4 regions of the Bacillus sp. JJ1609 genome follow, and region 4 is predicted to be linked to each of the others. Evidence: riboswitches for the same ligand, from Rfam matches in the RefSeq annotation. Region 4 holds a riboswitch; each other region holds the start of a gene.

Region 1 (4,213 bases), on a different contig from region 4:
CAATGGAATTAACAATGGCTGCATTTGAAAATATTGAAACAAAGGTAGAAGGAATCTCAATAAAAATCAATCAGCTTGTCCAGGGGATGGAAGCATCAAAAGAATTGGGTGCAAGAGTTCTTTATAATGTGGAGTCCATCAGTGCAGTTGTGGAACAAACAGCTGCAGGCAGCGAGGAGATATCAGCTTCAACTGCAGAACAGCTCTCAGCCTTCGGAAATCTTTCCAAAAAAGTAACCGACCTCCGCAAGCTGACAAATGATTTGAATATTTCGGTTTCCGTATTTAAATTTAAAAGGTAAAATGTAAGTATCACGGCTAGAATGCTGTGATACTTTTTTATTTGGCAAAGAGAAAGCTCAATATTGATTTATTGATTTTGGCACTATGTTGATTAACTCAGAATGAGCGAGACAACTTCGGGAAACTCGGGATAACGCCGAGGAGGCTTCAGGACTGACCACGGAAAAGGTGCACTGGAGAGGAAATCAACAGGTAAGTTTAACAGAATTTTTTAATTAAAATTGAAGAAAAAATTAATAGAAACACAGCATTTAAGCTTTAATGCAGAAAAGGATGGTGAAGGGACATGAAACAGGCAGATATATTTTTAGCGTTTTTTCGAGTAGGAATCCTCGGCTACGGAGGAGGGCCATCCTCAATCCCACTTGTACATAAGGAAGTCGTAGAAAAATATAAATGGATGGAAGCCGATGAATTCAGCGACATTCTTGCGTTAGCAAATGCCCTGCCGGGACCGATCGCGACGAAGTTGGCAGGATATATCGGCTTCCGTGTAGCCGGCGTCCTGGGAATGATTAATGCACTGGCAGCGACAATTATACCAACCATTATTTTGATGATCCTTCTTCTGACCGGCCTGAATGCCTATAAGGATGAACCATGGGTAAGCGGCATGGCCCAGGCTGTGGGACCAGTAGTTGCTGTGATGCTTGCTGTTCTGACATGGGATTTCGTAAAAAAATCCGGAACCTCCAAGCTCGGTTGGAAATGGACAGCGATTGCGCTGGCTGGAAGCTTACTGCTTATGCAATTCCTACACGTACACCCAGGAATTTTAATTTTTGTTTTATTAATAGGCGCCTTGCTTAAGAAGGACTCTTCTTCTAAAAATGAAAAAGCAGGAGGAGAGCAGCGATGATTTATTTTAAAATTTTTTTGGCCTTCTTTATCCCTGGGATTTTAGGCTACGGCGGAGGTCCGGCCTCCATTCCGTTAATTGAAAATGAAGTAGTTGACCGCTACGACTGGATGACGGTTAATGAATTCAGTGAAGTGCTCGCGATGGGCAATGCCCTGCCAGGACCAATCGCAACGAAAATGGCCGGTTATATTGGCTATTCGGAGGGAGGAATCCTCGGTGCGGCTGTCGGAGTATTTGCTTCAGTTGCTCCTTCCTTGATCTTAATGATCGGGTTGCTCGGCCTGTTAATGAAATTTAAGGATTCTCAGAGAGTAAAGCGTCTTACCCTCGTCGTCCGTCCAGTCATTGCCGTTTTACTTGGGGTCATGACATATGATTTCTTTTTCTCTTCCTATGAAGGGGTCGGACTGCTGCAGACAGGACTAATCGGCGGCCTGAGCTTTTTGCTTATGGAAAAAATGAAAGTGCACCCTGCATATGTCATAGCAGGAGCGCTCGTATACGGAGCCCTTGTTTTATCTTAAACAAGGGTTTTTCTTATACATTTTTCATATTTTATTTTTACTGAATTTGGCAAAAAGGGAGAGGAAATGCATTAATGCGCAAAAAAAAAATCTAGCTTACTCCCGCAACAATGAAAGCGGTATCATGGGTTTGAATATCAAAATACTATATTGACAAACAAATCAGAAGGTTTTATGATTTCAATTATCAAATTAAATAAGTTACTTATCAAGAGTGACCGAGGGATTAGGCCCTATGACGTCCGGCAACCTCCTTTTAGGAACGGTGCCACTTCCTACAGAATGATTTCATTCTGAGAGATAAGTCGTATAGATTTTTACGATGCCTCTTTCTGTGAATGAAAGAGGCATTTTTTCGTTTAGAGATACGAATTGTTGCTACAGAGATACCAGGCGAATAAGGACGTTTTGATAGGGGGGCAATACATGATAGAAGTTAGTAAATTGGTCAAGGTGTATGAAACGAAAAGTGGAACTGTAACAGGTGTTGACCATGTATCGTTAAGGGTGAATAAGGGTGAGATTTATGGAATCGTCGGCTACAGCGGAGCAGGAAAAAGTTCCTTGCTCAGATGCTTAAATCTCCTTGAAAAGCCGACGTCGGGGGAAGTGATTATCGACGGTGTGGAGCTTACTTCCTTAAATAAAAGTGACCTGCGCAAAGCGCGTCTGAAAATAGGTATGATTTTTCAGCATTTCCACCTCGTCAGTGCTAAAACGGTAAGTGAAAATATCGCTTTTGCCCTAAAAGCAGCAGGCACTCCAAAAACCAAGATAAATGAAAGAGTAATAGAATTACTGGATATGGTTGGCCTTTCGGATAAAAAAGATGTATATCCTGCACAATTGTCCGGGGGTCAAAAACAGCGCGTGGGGATTGCCAGGGCACTTGCGAACAATCCTTCAGTCCTGCTGTGTGATGAAGCTACTTCAGCATTGGACCCAAGCACAACAAGATCGATTTTAGCATTGTTAAAAAAGATAAATACTGAATTAGGAATCACAATCGTCCTCATCACTCACGAAATGGAAGTAGTCAAGTCGATTTGTGACAGGATGGCTGTCATGCAGGATGGAAAAATCATCGAAGAAGGAAATGTGTATGATGTGTTTGCCAACCCGCAGCAGCCACTGACAAAGGACTTTGTCAACTCGATCCTTCAGTTTGATCTTCCGGAAAGGCTGCTTGAGGAGCGTCAGGGAAAGATCATTAAAATTTACTTCCAGGGTGCGATTGCTGAGCAATCCGTCATTTCTGATGTGTTCCAAAAATTCAAAGTAAGAGGCAATATCCTTCATGGAAAGATTGAATACATACAGGAGATTCCGCTTGGGATTTTTATCATGGAGGTTGCAGGTGACAAGAACGAACTTGACCGCGCTATAGACTATATCGCATCAAGAACAAAAAATCTGGAGGTGATTCATGATGCTGCCTGAGAGCCTGGTTTCCCTGCTGCCGGAATTGAATAAAGCATTCTTTGAAACGATTTATATGGTCGGAATATCTATCGTTGTGGCGATCGTCATTGGGCTGCCAACGGGGGTGCTGTTATTTGTCACAGATAAAGGCTTATTCCTGGAGAATCAAATTTTTAAAAATATCGCAGGCTTCATCGTAAATATGCTTCGTTCAGTTCCATTTATCATCCTGCTGATCGCCCTGCTGCCGCTGGCTAACTTAATTGCCGGCACTACAATTGGGCCAACAGCAGCATCTGTTTCCTTATCGGTCGCAGCCATTCCTTTCTTTGCAAGAATAGTAGAGCAAAGCTTCCGGGAAATCGATAAAGGGGTAATCGAGGCAGCAGTTGCAACAGGTGCAACACCGTGGATGATTATAAAAGATGTACTTATCCCAGAAGCCCGTCCGGGAATTGTCCAGGGAGTGACCATTACGATCATCAGTCTTGTTGCCTACTCAGCAATGGCAGGGATTGTTGGCGGCGGCGGAGTTGGCGACCTTGCAATCCGTTTCGGCTACTACCGATATGACAATACCATCATGATTACTACGGTTATTATTCTAATTTGCCTGGTCCAGCTGATTCAGTTCGGCGGGGACAGGATTGCAAGATTAGTAGATAAAAGATAAAAGATAAAAAAATGGGGGTTATTTTAAATGAAAAAGCTTATTTATTCAGTCGTTTTATTCTTAACAATCGGATTGCTTGCAGCATGCAGCAGCGATTCAGCTTCAAACGGAGATACGAAGGAAGACAAGAAGGAAGTCACATTTGGAGCGACTTCTGGCCCTTACAGTGATATGGTTTCCAAAGCAATCAAACCATTGCTTGAGAAAAAAGGATATGAAGTGAAAGTTGTGGAATTCAGCGATTACATCCAGCCTAACTTAGCTTTATCAAAAGGGGACCTTGATGCAAACCTATTCCAGCACAAAGTGTATATGGAGAATTTCGCAAAAGAGCATGACCTTGAATTATCTGAAGTTATTGTCGTCCCAACAGCTCCAATGGGAATCTATTCAAAGAAATTCAATTCACTTGATGAGGTATCAGAGGGC
Region 2 (4,213 bases), on a different contig from region 4:
AGGATGCTCTTCTTTTCAGAACCAAAATAAGTGCGGTCTCCGTCTTCAAAAAAGAAGAATGGCTTAATGCCAAAGTGATCGCGTGCTCCAAAAAGGATTTGTTCCTGTTTGTCCCAAATGACAAAGCCGAACATTCCGCGCAGCTTGTCAACTGCGTGCTCTTTGTAATGGCTGTAAAGAGCAATGATGACTTCTGTATCAGAGTGAGTCTCGAATTTAAGTCCCTCTTCAATTAATTCATCGCGAAGCTCAAGATAGTTGTAAATCTCGCCATTGAAAATGATCCAGTACCTTTCATTTTCATACGTCAGAGGCTGATGTCCCGCTTCAATGTCAATAATGCTCAGACGGCGGAAGCCAAATTGGATATGCTCATCATAAAAATACCCATCATCGTCCGGTCCACGGTGGGTAATGATATCGTTCATATTTTTAAACAGCTGCTTTTGTTCGCTGCTGAATTCTTGTGCTTTTTCATGTACACAACCGATAAAGCCACACATTATGTACTTCACCTTCTCCATTTCAGAAAAAATTTATTGTTCTTTCGTTAAGCTCATCTAAAAACATACCATCTAATACTACCATTAAACACAAAAAATTTGCAGTAAAATCTCAGGGAAAATTAAGGTAATACTTTATTTTACACCTTTTGGTCTAGATGCAAACCAGAAACTCCATTCTTGCGGGTATTTAGGTCCTGTTTGCCTTTGCAGTTCTCTTAATAAGACGGAAAATTAAAAAGGGAGTTACATATTTCTATGCAACTCCCTTTTCGATTTTATTAAGCTTGTGCTTGTGTACGTAATGCTTCTGCTTTGTCAGTACGCTCCCAAGGAAGATCAACATCCGTGCGGCCGAAGTGTCCGTATGCTGCTGTCTGCTTGTAGATCGGCTTACGAAGGTCAAGCATGTTAATGATGCCAGCAGGACGAAGGTCGAAGTTGTTATTTACAACATCGATCAATACATCTTCACTTACTTTTCCTGTTCCGAAAGTATCGATAGAGATGGATACAGGACGGGCAACACCGATAGCGTAAGCAAGCTGAACCTCAACTTTTTCAGCAAGGCCAGCAGCTACGATGTTTTTCGCAACGTAACGTGCAGCGTATGCAGCTGAACGGTCAACTTTTGTAGGATCCTTACCAGAGAATGCACCGCCGCCGTGGCGAGCATATCCGCCGTAAGTATCAACGATGATTTTACGGCCAGTCAATCCTGCATCACCTTGTGGTCCGCCGATTACGAAACGGCCAGTTGGGTTGATGAAGTATTTTGTATTTTCATCGATCAATTCTGCTGGTACAACAGGATTGATGACATGTTCTTTAAGATTGCGCTGGATTTGCTCCAGGGAAACTTCTGGGTGGTGCTGTGTTGAAATAACGATTGTATCGATGCGGACAGGCTTGTCGTTCTCATCGTATTCAACTGTTACTTGAGTTTTTCCATCCGGACGAAGGTATGGAAGGATTTCTTCTTTACGAACTAAAGTCAGGCGGCGTGATAGCTTGTGTGCCAATGAAATTGGAAGAGGCATAAGCTCTTTTGTTTCGTTGCATGCAAAACCGAACATTAAGCCCTGGTCTCCTGCACCGATTGCTTCGATCTCTTGATCAGACATTTGTCCTTCACGAGCTTCAAGAGCCTGGTCAACACCCATTGCGATATCGGCAGACTGCTCGTCAATCGAAGTCAATACTGCGCAAGTTTCAGAGTCAAAACCGTATTTAGCGCGCGTATAACCGATTTCCTTAACTGTTTCACGAACGATTTTTGGAATATCTACGTATGTAGATGTTGTGATTTCCCCTGCAACTAGTACAAGGCCTGTAGTAACTGATGTTTCTGCAGCAACACGGGCATTAGCGTCCTTAGCAAGGATCGCATCCAAAATTGCGTCAGAGATCTGATCGCAAATTTTATCCGGATGGCCTTCTGTTACTGACTCAGAAGTGAACAAACGACGTTTTGTTGACATCTGATTTCCTCCCTCATTTATAAAAAATTGATCGAGGCTGTCCCAATACAAACCTCGGTGTGATACGGTACTCATTCCCTATGTAGTATGAAATAAACGCTGAGTTTTTATTAGAAAAATTTGTTTAAACTTCATGCTGAGTTAACTTTTCCTAATCCTACCCATGGGAGCAATGACACCAAAGAAGGCAGATCGACTGCTATTGGTAATAGACCAGCAGACAGAATACAGAAAAAAACAATATAAAAAACCTCTCCATAGCTTGAGGAAAGGTTTTTGCTTTAATCCGCGCCTTTCGCTCTTATCGTTCAAGGGCATTTCCCTTGCGTCAGGTTAGCACCTTTGCCCGAAAAAAACATACCTTTACCAGGCTGTTATTTCTCGTTTGCAGGTTGCTGGGTTTCATTGGGCCTGTCCCTCCACCAGCTCGGGATAAGAGAGTATCCGTTCAAATCAAAATCATAACGAACCTACAAATACATGTCAATCCTTTTCTTCACAAAATGTCGATTCATGCAGAACTTTCCCACTTTAAAGCGCTGGGGGTCTGACCCCCAATGCGTTAGTGTGTTAAAATCCTGGGGTGGAGTTATTTGGTTCTTGCTCCGGCCTTCTTCTATTTATATATACATTTTTGTAAAAGAGGGAATTTTTTCGAGCATTAGTATAGATTAATTAATGTAATGTGCTAAACTAATAGCGAGATGTAAACACTTTCAATATATCAATCTTTTAAAAAGGAAGGTATTCTCGGATGAATGTTGTAGGAATTTCCAATGAACTTTCAGCTTTATTAAAAGGAAGCAATATACAGGTACAGCTATCTGTCCCGCAGCTGGTTGAAAAAGTATTGAATCGCAATGAAGGTCTGTTGACCTCCACAGGTGCAGTAAGAGCTACTACTGGAAAGTACACTGGCCGCTCACCTAAGGATAAATTTATTGTAGAAGAGGAATCGGTAAAGGATAAGATTGACTGGGGCTCTGTCAACCAGCCAATTTCTGAGGAATCCTTTACGAAACTTTATAATAAAGTTTTGAATTTCCTGAAAGAAAAAGAAGAAGTCTTTGTATTTAAAGGCTTTGCTGGTGCAGACAAGAAATACCGCCTTCCTATACAGGTCATTAACGAGTATGCGTGGCACAACTTATTTGCCCACCAATTATTCATTCGCCCGGATGCAGAGGAACTGCTTAGCCATGAAGCGGGATTTTCTGTCATTTCTGCGCCTACCTTCAAAGCTGATCCAAAGGAAGATGGGACAAACTCAGAAACATTTATCATCGTCTCATTTGAGAAGCGCGTCGTACTAATTGGCGGTACAGAATATGCAGGAGAAATGAAGAAATCTATTTTCTCTGTCATGAATTATCTTCTTCCTGAAAACGGCATCCTATCCATGCATTGCTCTGCTAACGTAGGGCGTGAAGGTGATGTTGCCTTGTTCTTCGGATTATCCGGAACAGGAAAAACCACATTGTCTGCTGATACGAACCGCCGATTGATCGGCGATGATGAGCACGGCTGGTCGGCAAACGGTGTTTTCAACGTTGAAGGTGGCTGCTATGCAAAGTGCATCAACCTTTCTAAGGAAAAAGAGCCACAGATTTATGACGCGATCCGCTTCGGTTCTGTCCTTGAAAATGTTGTTGTTAACAGTGAAACGCGCGTTGCTGACTATGATGACAGCTCACTGACGGAAAATACTCGCGCAGCTTATCCAATTCAGGCAATCGATAATATCGTTGAACCAAGTATTGCAGGACATCCGAATACGATTGTATTCTTGACTGCTGACGCCTTTGGAGTGCTGCCTCCAATTGCGAGGCTTACCAAGGAGCAAGCAATGTACCACTTCTTGAGTGGCTATACATCCAAACTTGCAGGAACAGAACGCGGCATCACATCACCACAGGCAACATTCTCTACCTGCTTCGGTTCCCCTTTCTTGCCGCTTGCTGCGACACGCTATGCAGAGATGCTTGGCGAAAAAATCGATGAGCATAACGCGAAGGTATTCCTCGTTAACACAGGATGGACTGGTGGAGAGTACGGAACAGGAAGCCGGATGAAGCTTGCCTTCACACGTGCAATGGTTCAGGCCGCTCTTGAAGGCGAATTGAACAATGTTGAAACAGTGAAGGATGAAATTTTCGGTCTGGACATTCCACTTCACGTACCAGGTGTTCCTGACGATGTTCTTCAGCCAGTAAAAACATGGAGTGACGA
Region 3 (4,213 bases), on a different contig from region 4:
TTTTCTAACCGTTTCAGGAAGCTCATTTTACTGCCTCCTTGTGTGGTGTTTCTTTGGTAACACATATTAATGCCTGCTCGAAGTCCTTGATCAGATCATCCGCATTTTCAAGTCCAACCGATAGCCGCAGCAGGCCGTCACTGATTCCGCGTTTTTTTCGTTCATCCTCCGGCATGGCTGCATGAGACATTTTTGCAGGGTAGGAGATGATCGATTCGACTGCTCCAAGACTGACCGCAAACACTGGCAGCTTTAGATTTTCTATGAATCTCTTTAATTGCTCCACATTCTCAAGCTCAAAAGAGAGCACTGCACCTGGACCATCAGCCTGATGGCGTTGTACGTTATACTGAGGATGCTCAGATAGACCAGGATAATACACGTTTTTAATAGAAGGTTCATTTTTAAGGAAATGAGCAATCTTAACCGCACTGTCCTGTGACTGGTTCATCCTCACTGATAATGTTTTAATGCCTCTCATTACCAGCCAGGCATCCTGTACTCCCAGGATTGCACCAAACGAGTTTTGCAGGGAATAAAGCTTATTTCCGAGATCATTATTTTTAACAACAGCTAGACCGGCAACGGTATCACTGTGTCCTGACAAGAATTTCGTTGCGCTGTGGAGGACAAGATCCGCTCCAAGCTCCAGTGGTCTTTGTAAATAGGGAGTCATGAAGGTATTGTCGACAAATGTATAAACTCCATGCTTCTTTGCAATTTTGCTAATCGCTTGAATGTCAGTAACCTTAAGCAAAGGATTCGATGGTGTTTCTACATATAGTAATTTCGTATTGGGCTTGACCGCTTTTTCTACTGCATCAAGATCTGTCATATCAACAAATGTATGTTCAATGCCAAAACGGTTGAGTACCTGTGTCACCATCCGGTAGCTTCCGCCATAAACATCCTCCGTCACTACAATATGGTCCCCCTGGGAAAAGAGGAGAAAAGCCGTCGATATGGCTGCCATACCAGAAGAGAAGGCAAAACCTCGAGTCCCGCCTTCGAGTTCAGCAATGATCTCTTCAAGTGCTTCCCTGGTGGGATTTAGACTCCTGCTGTAATCGTACTTCCCAAAATGGTCTACAGAATGCTGGTGAAAGGTGGAGGCATGCTGGATTGGAACGCTGACTCCTCCGGTAGCTGGGTCTACTTTATGCTTATTATGAAGGAGTCTTGTATCAAAGGTGTAACAGTCGCTCATACTTTTGCCTCCTGTTCAGCTCTTTTAAAAGCATTTTCTAAATCAGCCAGTAAATCTTCAGCATTCTCAATACCCACCGAGAAGCGAAGCAGACGATCGCAAACTCCGATTTTTTCACGAATTTCAGCAGGAATGTCTGCGTGGGTCTGTGTAGCAGGGTAGGTGATAAAGCTCTCAACACCCCCAAGACTTTCTGCAAAGGTGATGGTGGACAAGCTTTGTAAAAACGGATTCACCATCGAAGAGGATTTCACCCTGAAAGAAATCATCCCGCCCCTGCCAGGATAAAGGACATCTGTGACGGCATCATGTTCCTTTAAATAATCCACCAGATGAATTGCGTTTCGTTCATGACGCTCCATCCTTAATGACAAGGTCTTCATCCCCCGAATAAGAAGCCATGAATCAAAGGGACTAAGCACAGCGCCGCCTCCATTGTGATGAAGGAATAGAGAATCACACAATGACTTTCCTTTGGCAACAATCAATCCCGCCAATACATCATTGTGACCCCCAAGATACTTAGTGGCACTATGGATAACGATATCTGCTCCAAGGGTGATCGGTTTTTGCAGCAGGGGAGTATAAAACGTATTGTCGACAATCAACAACAGCCCATTCGTCTTTGCGATGTCTGCGATTGCCTCGATGTCTGCCTGCTCCATCAGAGGATTTGTCGGTGTCTCTACAAAAAGAGCCTTCGTTTTCGGAGTGATTGCTGAGGCGACTTCATCCAAATCAGCCATATCGGCATATGTACAATTTAATCCCCATTTTTTGAAGCCTTGCTCCAGAAGTCGATAGGTTCCGCCATATAAATCCTTCGATACGACCCACTCATCACCATTCTGAAATAGGGAAAGGATCGTCCAGATAGCAGCCATGCCTGAGCTGCAGGCAAACCCGCGGTCACCTTCTTCAAGGTCTGCAATTGCTTTTTCAAGAATTTCCCGGGTAGGGTTTCCTGTGCGGACATAGTCATATCCGCTCGACTGACCGATTCCTTCATGACGGTAGGCTGTCGTTAAATAAATAGGGGGATTGACTGCACCAGTCGCAGTTTCACTCCTGTTGCCAAGCTGTGCTAATTTCGTTTCGATTTTTACCAATAAACTCACTCCTGATGTTTTTAGTCTTTTAGATAAAATAAAAAAGCCTTCTATAAGAAGAAGACTTTGATAATTACGAGTCATTCTCCTTATCTGCCAAGTTTTAAAAAACTTGCTGGAATTAGCACCTTTTCAACAAAAAGTTGATGGTTGCTGAAGCTTCATAGGGCCAGGACCCTCTGCTTCTCTGGATAAGAAATTATAGAATTATTAAATTTCTCTAAATATTACAACCTTTTATAACTGCTGTCAACAGTTAATTAAAGCGCTAAAGTGATTGAGTGTATTAACCGTTTAGGTTTTTTAATAATCAATTAAGAGAGAAGCGGAACCGCTAAGACTGGAATTATGATTAAAAAATAATTAATTGTCGTTCGAAAATAACTACTCATATCGTTGACAAGTAACTAATAAAAGCGATTGGGGCCTAAAAATGCTAATAGGATAAAAACAGGTCACCAATGAAGTCCATTGGCGCCCAAAAAAGCACGGTAGGGGATAAACAGGTAACCAATAAAGGCTTTTGATGTGAAGATAGTGATCCAGAATAAAAAGGGGTTGCCAAAAAGAGAAATTACCGCCAGAAGATGTCTGCAATCAAACCTATAATCTAGTAAAATGAAAAAACTGACTCAAGAAGTTCCTAAACTTCTTAAGTCAGTCTCTAAAAATGAAACTCTATTAATTTACACCAACTGCGTCAAATGCTTTGTTAACAGAAGTTACTTCTGCAGATGAAGCACCATAAAGATCTGTGGCAGCCTGTACAAGTCCAGCTCTTGCCTGGCTGAAGTTTGTTGAAGATGTGAAGTATACTGTGTTAGCACGATAGAAGATTGCTCCCAGTTTATCAGTGCCAACTCCCTGTACTGTCACACCATAATGTGTTCCGCCTTGACTTAGAAGGTAAGCAGCCTTGTTGATGATTCCGCTGTTTGTATGAACGCCGCCATTATCGGATGTACCAGTATAACGCTTGGAATAGTGGTCAGGATCACCATATTTAGTTGGGTCGCTCATTGAACGAAGAGCATCTCCAGCTGTATTAGGTGTGTAGATATCCTCGCCAATTTCAAAATCCGGATTGTTATTGGTATGGAATTCAAGTATTGTGCCAAAGATATCAGAAATCGCTTCATTTAAAGCGCCAGATTCATACTGGTAAACAAGATCGGAACTGAAATCTGTTACAGCATGTGTCAATTCGTGTGCTACAACATCAAGACCGCCTGAAAGTGGGACGAAAGTGGTTCCGTCTCCATCACCATAAACCATTTGAGCGCCATTCCAGAAAGCATTATTATAATTTCTGCTGTAGTGTACAGAAGATTTCAAAGCTGCTCCTTTATTGTCATAGGAATTGCGGTTAAACACATTTTTATAATAATCATATGTTTTGCCTGCGTAGAAGTGGGCATCAACGGCAGCACCATCATATTTCACATTAAGATTGTTATCCGCATCCATCCATAAAGAGCCAGGAGTTGTTTGACGATTTTTTGCGTCATACGTTAATACACCTGAACCGCGAGTGTTGTCCTGTAGATAATAAGCACCATTAGAAAGTAAAGTATTCAACGTTTTAGTATCACCTAGAACTCCGACTCCAGAACCGACTGTGTTCGAGCCTGTCAAAGAAGGATCCGTTTTGCCGGCAGTGTCGATTGCATTATATTTATTGATGATTTCACCTGTCTCAGCATTGATAAAATATTGATAGTTTCCTGGTTCAGGGCTTAAGAAATTTAGTGTTACATGATATGCATAAACAGCTTGATCAGCAGTAGGGTAGACTACTAATTCAGCAGTTGGATCTTGCTCATAAACCGGCTGGAAGCCTAAATCATCTACAGCCAATTCAACTGCCTGCTGCTCAGACTTTTTGTTTGCTTTTTTA
Region 4 (4,213 bases):
AGCAATATTTTCCGCCACTGTCCTTGACCAGAGCAAATTGAAATGCTGGAAAATCATGCTTATTTCCTGGCGCGCTTTTCTGAGTTCTGCTCCTTTTATTCGAGATACTTCCCTGCCGGCCACGACCACTGAACCTGATGTAGGGATTTCAAGACCATTCAACATGCGGATCAATGTACTTTTACCGGCACCGCTATATCCGATGACCCCATAAATCTCACCTTCTTTGACTTCAAGATTTACATCATCGACGGCTTTTACTTCTCCCTTTTTGGAAGCATAAATCTTTTTCGCCTTTTTTATTGTGATCAATCGACTCACCCTCTTTACAACCGAATAATCTTTTTTAAAACCGTTAAATTGTCCAACTTTATCAGTCTAGTTTCCCATTCCCTGAGTAAATTAATTCAAACAACTCACAGGGTCCACAGACCAATTATGCTCTTAAAATAATAAAAGCCTTTCTGCATATGAGCAGAAAGGCATAATTGTAGGCTGTATCCTTTCTCTCATCTACCAAAGCTAAAAGCTTTGAGTGAATTGGCACCATTTCAATAAGCAAGCTTATTGACGGTTGCCGGGTTTCATAGGGCACTTCCCTCCACCTCTCTTGATAAGAGCACGCTATTCAGTTTTTAATCGGTTTTAAGTTACGAGTGTGATTTTATCATGGAATAAAAAAGGGTGTCAATAAAATTATTCTCAAATATCAAATGGAATGTACTGGAAAATGCGTTTTATACTTTTGCTGCAGCAGATGGAACACCAGTCGCTTTTTCGATCGCCTGCTCCAAATCTTCTAAAATGTCTTCTATATTTTCAATTCCGACCGAGAGTCTGATCAGGTCCTCGGGAACGCCGGCTGCCTTAAGTCCTTCGGCATCAAGCTGTTGATGTGTCGTGCTTGCCGGATGGATAATCAAGCTTTTCGCATCTCCAACATTGGCAACGTGCGACCATAATTTGACTGAATTGATCAGCTTTGCTCCAGCATCCCTTCCTCCTTCGATGCCGAAAACAACAATGGCTCCTGCACCTTTAGGTAAATATTGATCTGAAAGCCTTTTGTCAGGATGGGCATCGTGTCCCGGGTATGCAACCCACGTAACTGCCGGATGTGATTCAAGGAATTCAACCACCTTCAATGTATTCGCGACATGCTCTTTCATCCTGACATGTAAAGTCTCAATTCCCAGATTGAATTGGAACGCGCTTTGCGGGCTGATTGATGGCCCCAGGTCACGCAGCAGCTGTACCCGTGCTTTTACAATAAAAGCTGCAGCCCCGATTGCCTCGCTGTATACAAGGTCATGATAGCTGGAATCCGGTTCATTAAAACCAGGGAACTTAGGAGACTTCCAGTCAAAATTGCCTCCGTCAACGATGATACCCCCGAGAACTGTTCCATTTCCAAGAAGCCATTTTGTTGCTGAGTGGACTACAATGTCTGCTCCATGCTCGATTGGCCGGCATAAATATGGAGTGGCGAACGTATTGTCGATGATCAGTGGAACTCCTGTCTCGTGGGCAATGTCAGCTACTTTAGCAATATCTAAAACTCGCAGGCTTGGGTTTCCAATCGTTTCTGCAAAAATGGCCTTCGTTTTCGGTGTGATTGCTTTTCTGAAATTCTCAGTGTTTTCAGGGTCGACAAAGTGAACTTTTATCCCATACTTGGGCAAAGTAACGGCAAAAAGATTATAAGTACCTCCATAGAGATTGGAAGCAGCCACTATTTCATCACCTGCATGAGCAATATTCAAGATAGCCATTGTGATTGCTGCCATCCCACTGGATACTGCCAGCGCGCCAATGCCACCCTCAAGCAATGCAACTTTTTCCTCTAGAGCTGTTACTGTCGGGTTATGTATCCTGGAATAGATATAGCCCGACTCTTTAAGTGCAAATAAATCAGCCGCATGGCCCGTATTTTCAAATTGAAAAGCATTGCTAGAATAGATTGGCAACGCTCTAGCCCCTGTAACCGAATCTGGTGATTGCCCTCCATGTACACCTAAAGTTTCAATTTTGTAGTTCCGCTGTTTTTCCGCCATTTCCATCTCTCCATTCGATTAATTTTAGGAAAGAAGAAACGAAAAAACCCTCTTCCTAAGAAGAGGGTCGTTTATCGTCTCTCCTTATCTTTTCAGAGCAATTACTCTGATGGAATTAGCACCGTGTTTATTAACCGGTTGCCGGGCTTCATTGGGCCAGTCCCTCCGCCTCTCTTGATAAGAATATTTAGTTTTAAAATTTTTGCCTCGAAATGGTTTTGTAAGTTAACGTGATAATATCATGCATTAGAGCAGCCGGTCAAATATTTTTTTGATTTTTCAGATAAAAACTTTTGCAGGCATCGGCCTGGCAAGATAAAAGATTGAATCAAGCACCAATAAAGTCCTAAATGGGCATACAAGATTGAAATAGCCTATGTTAATGCCCTCACGAAGCTTTATGTGTCCATCAAGCAAATGAATTAAATGATCTTCCCTTCCAGAAAGCTTCGCATATTGAACAGCTGGAAATGTACCCTCTCTGCTGAATTCAACCTTATTCTTTTTTAACGATAAATAATAAGTTTGCTCTTCTGCTTCAATCGAGAGACATAAATCCAGATTATTAACTAATAGCATAATATGATTCTTGTTCTGAATTTCATTCATAAAGCTTTCGATTCTTTCTTCCATCCCGTTCAGCCCCCTGTTATTACATATTCCTTGTGTAATGGAAAAAACCTGTAATAATCCTTCGACAAATAGTACGGGACACCTAAATAAATAGGTTCACCAGGGTAAGAAAGTCGATTGATGCTGCATTCCAGCAAATACTTGATACCTTATTCTTGCTTTCGTGCGAAATCAGCTAAAAAAAGACAATGCCTAGGTTGAATTTCGGCATTGTCTATCATTTCCCGAGAAATATGTCTAAAGATCATGCAATGTAGCTAAGCCCTTCATGATTCTCTCAGGGGCAAATGATATTTCACACGCCTCAGATAAGTTTTAAGACTGCTGATCAAAAAAACAAACGGCTTAGCCGTTTGTTTGTACATTCTCTAGTGTTTTCAATTTTTCATATAAATAAGGGACGGATTGAAAGGCATATATTTTCTCCTGAATCTCTCCCTCGTTTAAGACAATCAGGCATGGAACGCTTTCGATTTCGAATCGCTCGGCCATTGCCGGCAAGTAATTCAAATCTGCTTTGCCGCCAGAAATATCAGGCAGCAATTGTTCTATTACTGTAAGCATCTTTCCTGCTACCTGGCATGTTCCGCACATAGGCGTATAAAAATACAGGAATCCTGTCTGCTTTTCTCCCAAAAAAGCTTCTATTTCTTCCTTTGTCCACTCTTTCATCTACAGTCATCCTTTTTCTAAATACTCTGCATGAACGTCGATATTTGCTGCGATTAAAACAGTAGCCAGATGATATTCCGGTGTAGTGGCCACTTCCCTGTACATTTTATCAATATACAGATGATTCGCTTCGGGAAACTCCCGTTTAAATTGCTTTCGAAGCTTTTCCCCGGATGCATCCGCATCCACGAGAATATATACATCTTTATCAAAAAGTGAATCAATCAGCTCATCAAGCTTAGACACACCAATCGTTCCATTTGTGCAAATAATTTCTACCGGTTCTTTTAGTACGGTCTGTACCTTTCTTTTGTCTGACGAGCCTTCCACTATGATCACCTTGTGATTTTCGTCCATCGCCATAACCACCTAGCACCAGAAAATAATTACTTTACAACATTATAAACATTATTAATTGAATTGTGCGGGTTAGTACATATTTCTATTGTCACTGTTTTTGTTTTATATTGCAAAAATTTGAACTAGCCCCTAAGTATGTTTTTATGAAAAAAACAGCGGCTCAATTGGCCGCTGTTTAATCCTTAACACCAGCCGCCTTCATCACAATCAGTATACCGAGGTTCTGATTGGTCCGGAACTGATACATGCTGGTAAATTCTATTCTGTTCGGATTTATAATGATGACCAAGCTCAAGCTGAACACCTTCCGGGAGTTTGATCTTTCCGATTGGGTCATTTTCTAAATAAAGCTGGATTGCTCCATTTTCTAATTTGCCTGTCACACGGTCAGTAATATCTAATTTTTGCTGATTTAACGTCATCTCTTTACTCCCTTTCCCATGTTCTTCGCTGCTCTTATTTTGTCCGAAATTAACAAGATGCAGTGATGGAAA

The links. Region 4 has a riboswitch for S-adenosylmethionine ahead of V7654_RS04525 (O-acetylhomoserine aminocarboxypropyltransferase/cysteine synthase family protein). Riboswitches for the same ligand answer to the same signal wherever they lie in the genome.
Region 1: linked by a shared signal. The riboswitch ahead of V7654_RS18285 (methionine ABC transporter ATP-binding protein) and the one ahead of V7654_RS04525 (O-acetylhomoserine aminocarboxypropyltransferase/cysteine synthase family protein) in region 4 are both predicted to bind S-adenosylmethionine.
Region 2: linked by a shared signal. The riboswitch ahead of metK (methionine adenosyltransferase) and the one ahead of V7654_RS04525 (O-acetylhomoserine aminocarboxypropyltransferase/cysteine synthase family protein) in region 4 are both predicted to bind S-adenosylmethionine.
Region 3: linked by a shared signal. The riboswitch ahead of V7654_RS11850 (methionine biosynthesis PLP-dependent protein) and the one ahead of V7654_RS04525 (O-acetylhomoserine aminocarboxypropyltransferase/cysteine synthase family protein) in region 4 are both predicted to bind S-adenosylmethionine.

Annotation. Positions count from the first base shown of each region.
Region 1 covers NZ_JBALSS010000025.1:96,284-100,496, forward strand. Annotated here, with positions in the region: gene V7654_RS18270 (methyl-accepting chemotaxis protein) at 1-302, shown strand, start outside; gene V7654_RS18275 (chromate transporter) at 590-1,162, shown strand; gene V7654_RS18280 (chromate transporter) at 1,159-1,689, shown strand; SAM riboswitch class I at 1,892-1,996, shown strand; gene V7654_RS18285 (methionine ABC transporter ATP-binding protein) at 2,116-3,129, shown strand; gene V7654_RS18290 (methionine ABC transporter permease) at 3,119-3,784, shown strand; gene V7654_RS18295 (MetQ/NlpA family ABC transporter substrate-binding protein) at 3,812-4,213, shown strand, end outside.
Region 2 covers NZ_JBALSS010000024.1:242,933-247,145, forward strand. Annotated here, with positions in the region: gene asnB (asparagine synthase (glutamine-hydrolyzing)) at 1-503, opposite strand, end outside; gene metK (methionine adenosyltransferase) at 785-1,984, opposite strand; SAM riboswitch class I at 2,283-2,423, opposite strand; gene pckA (phosphoenolpyruvate carboxykinase (ATP)) at 2,739-4,213, shown strand, end outside.
Region 3 covers NZ_JBALSS010000013.1:58,392-62,604, forward strand. Annotated here, with positions in the region: gene V7654_RS11840 (bifunctional homocysteine S-methyltransferase/methylenetetrahydrofolate reductase) at 1-26, opposite strand, end outside; gene metC (cystathionine beta-lyase) at 23-1,207, opposite strand; gene V7654_RS11850 (methionine biosynthesis PLP-dependent protein) at 1,204-2,316, opposite strand; SAM riboswitch class I at 2,403-2,514, opposite strand; gene V7654_RS11855 (M4 family metallopeptidase) at 2,998-4,213, opposite strand, start outside.
Region 4 covers NZ_JBALSS010000005.1:171,615-175,827, reverse strand. Annotated here, with positions in the region: gene V7654_RS04530 (methionine ABC transporter ATP-binding protein) at 1-312, opposite strand, end outside; SAM riboswitch class I at 507-620, opposite strand; gene V7654_RS04525 (O-acetylhomoserine aminocarboxypropyltransferase/cysteine synthase family protein) at 738-2,054, opposite strand; SAM riboswitch class I at 2,136-2,238, opposite strand; gene V7654_RS04520 (hypothetical protein) at 2,334-2,687, opposite strand; gene V7654_RS04515 (thioredoxin family protein) at 3,033-3,359, opposite strand; gene V7654_RS04510 (toprim domain-containing protein) at 3,366-3,722, opposite strand; gene V7654_RS04505 (YusG family protein) at 3,902-4,141, opposite strand.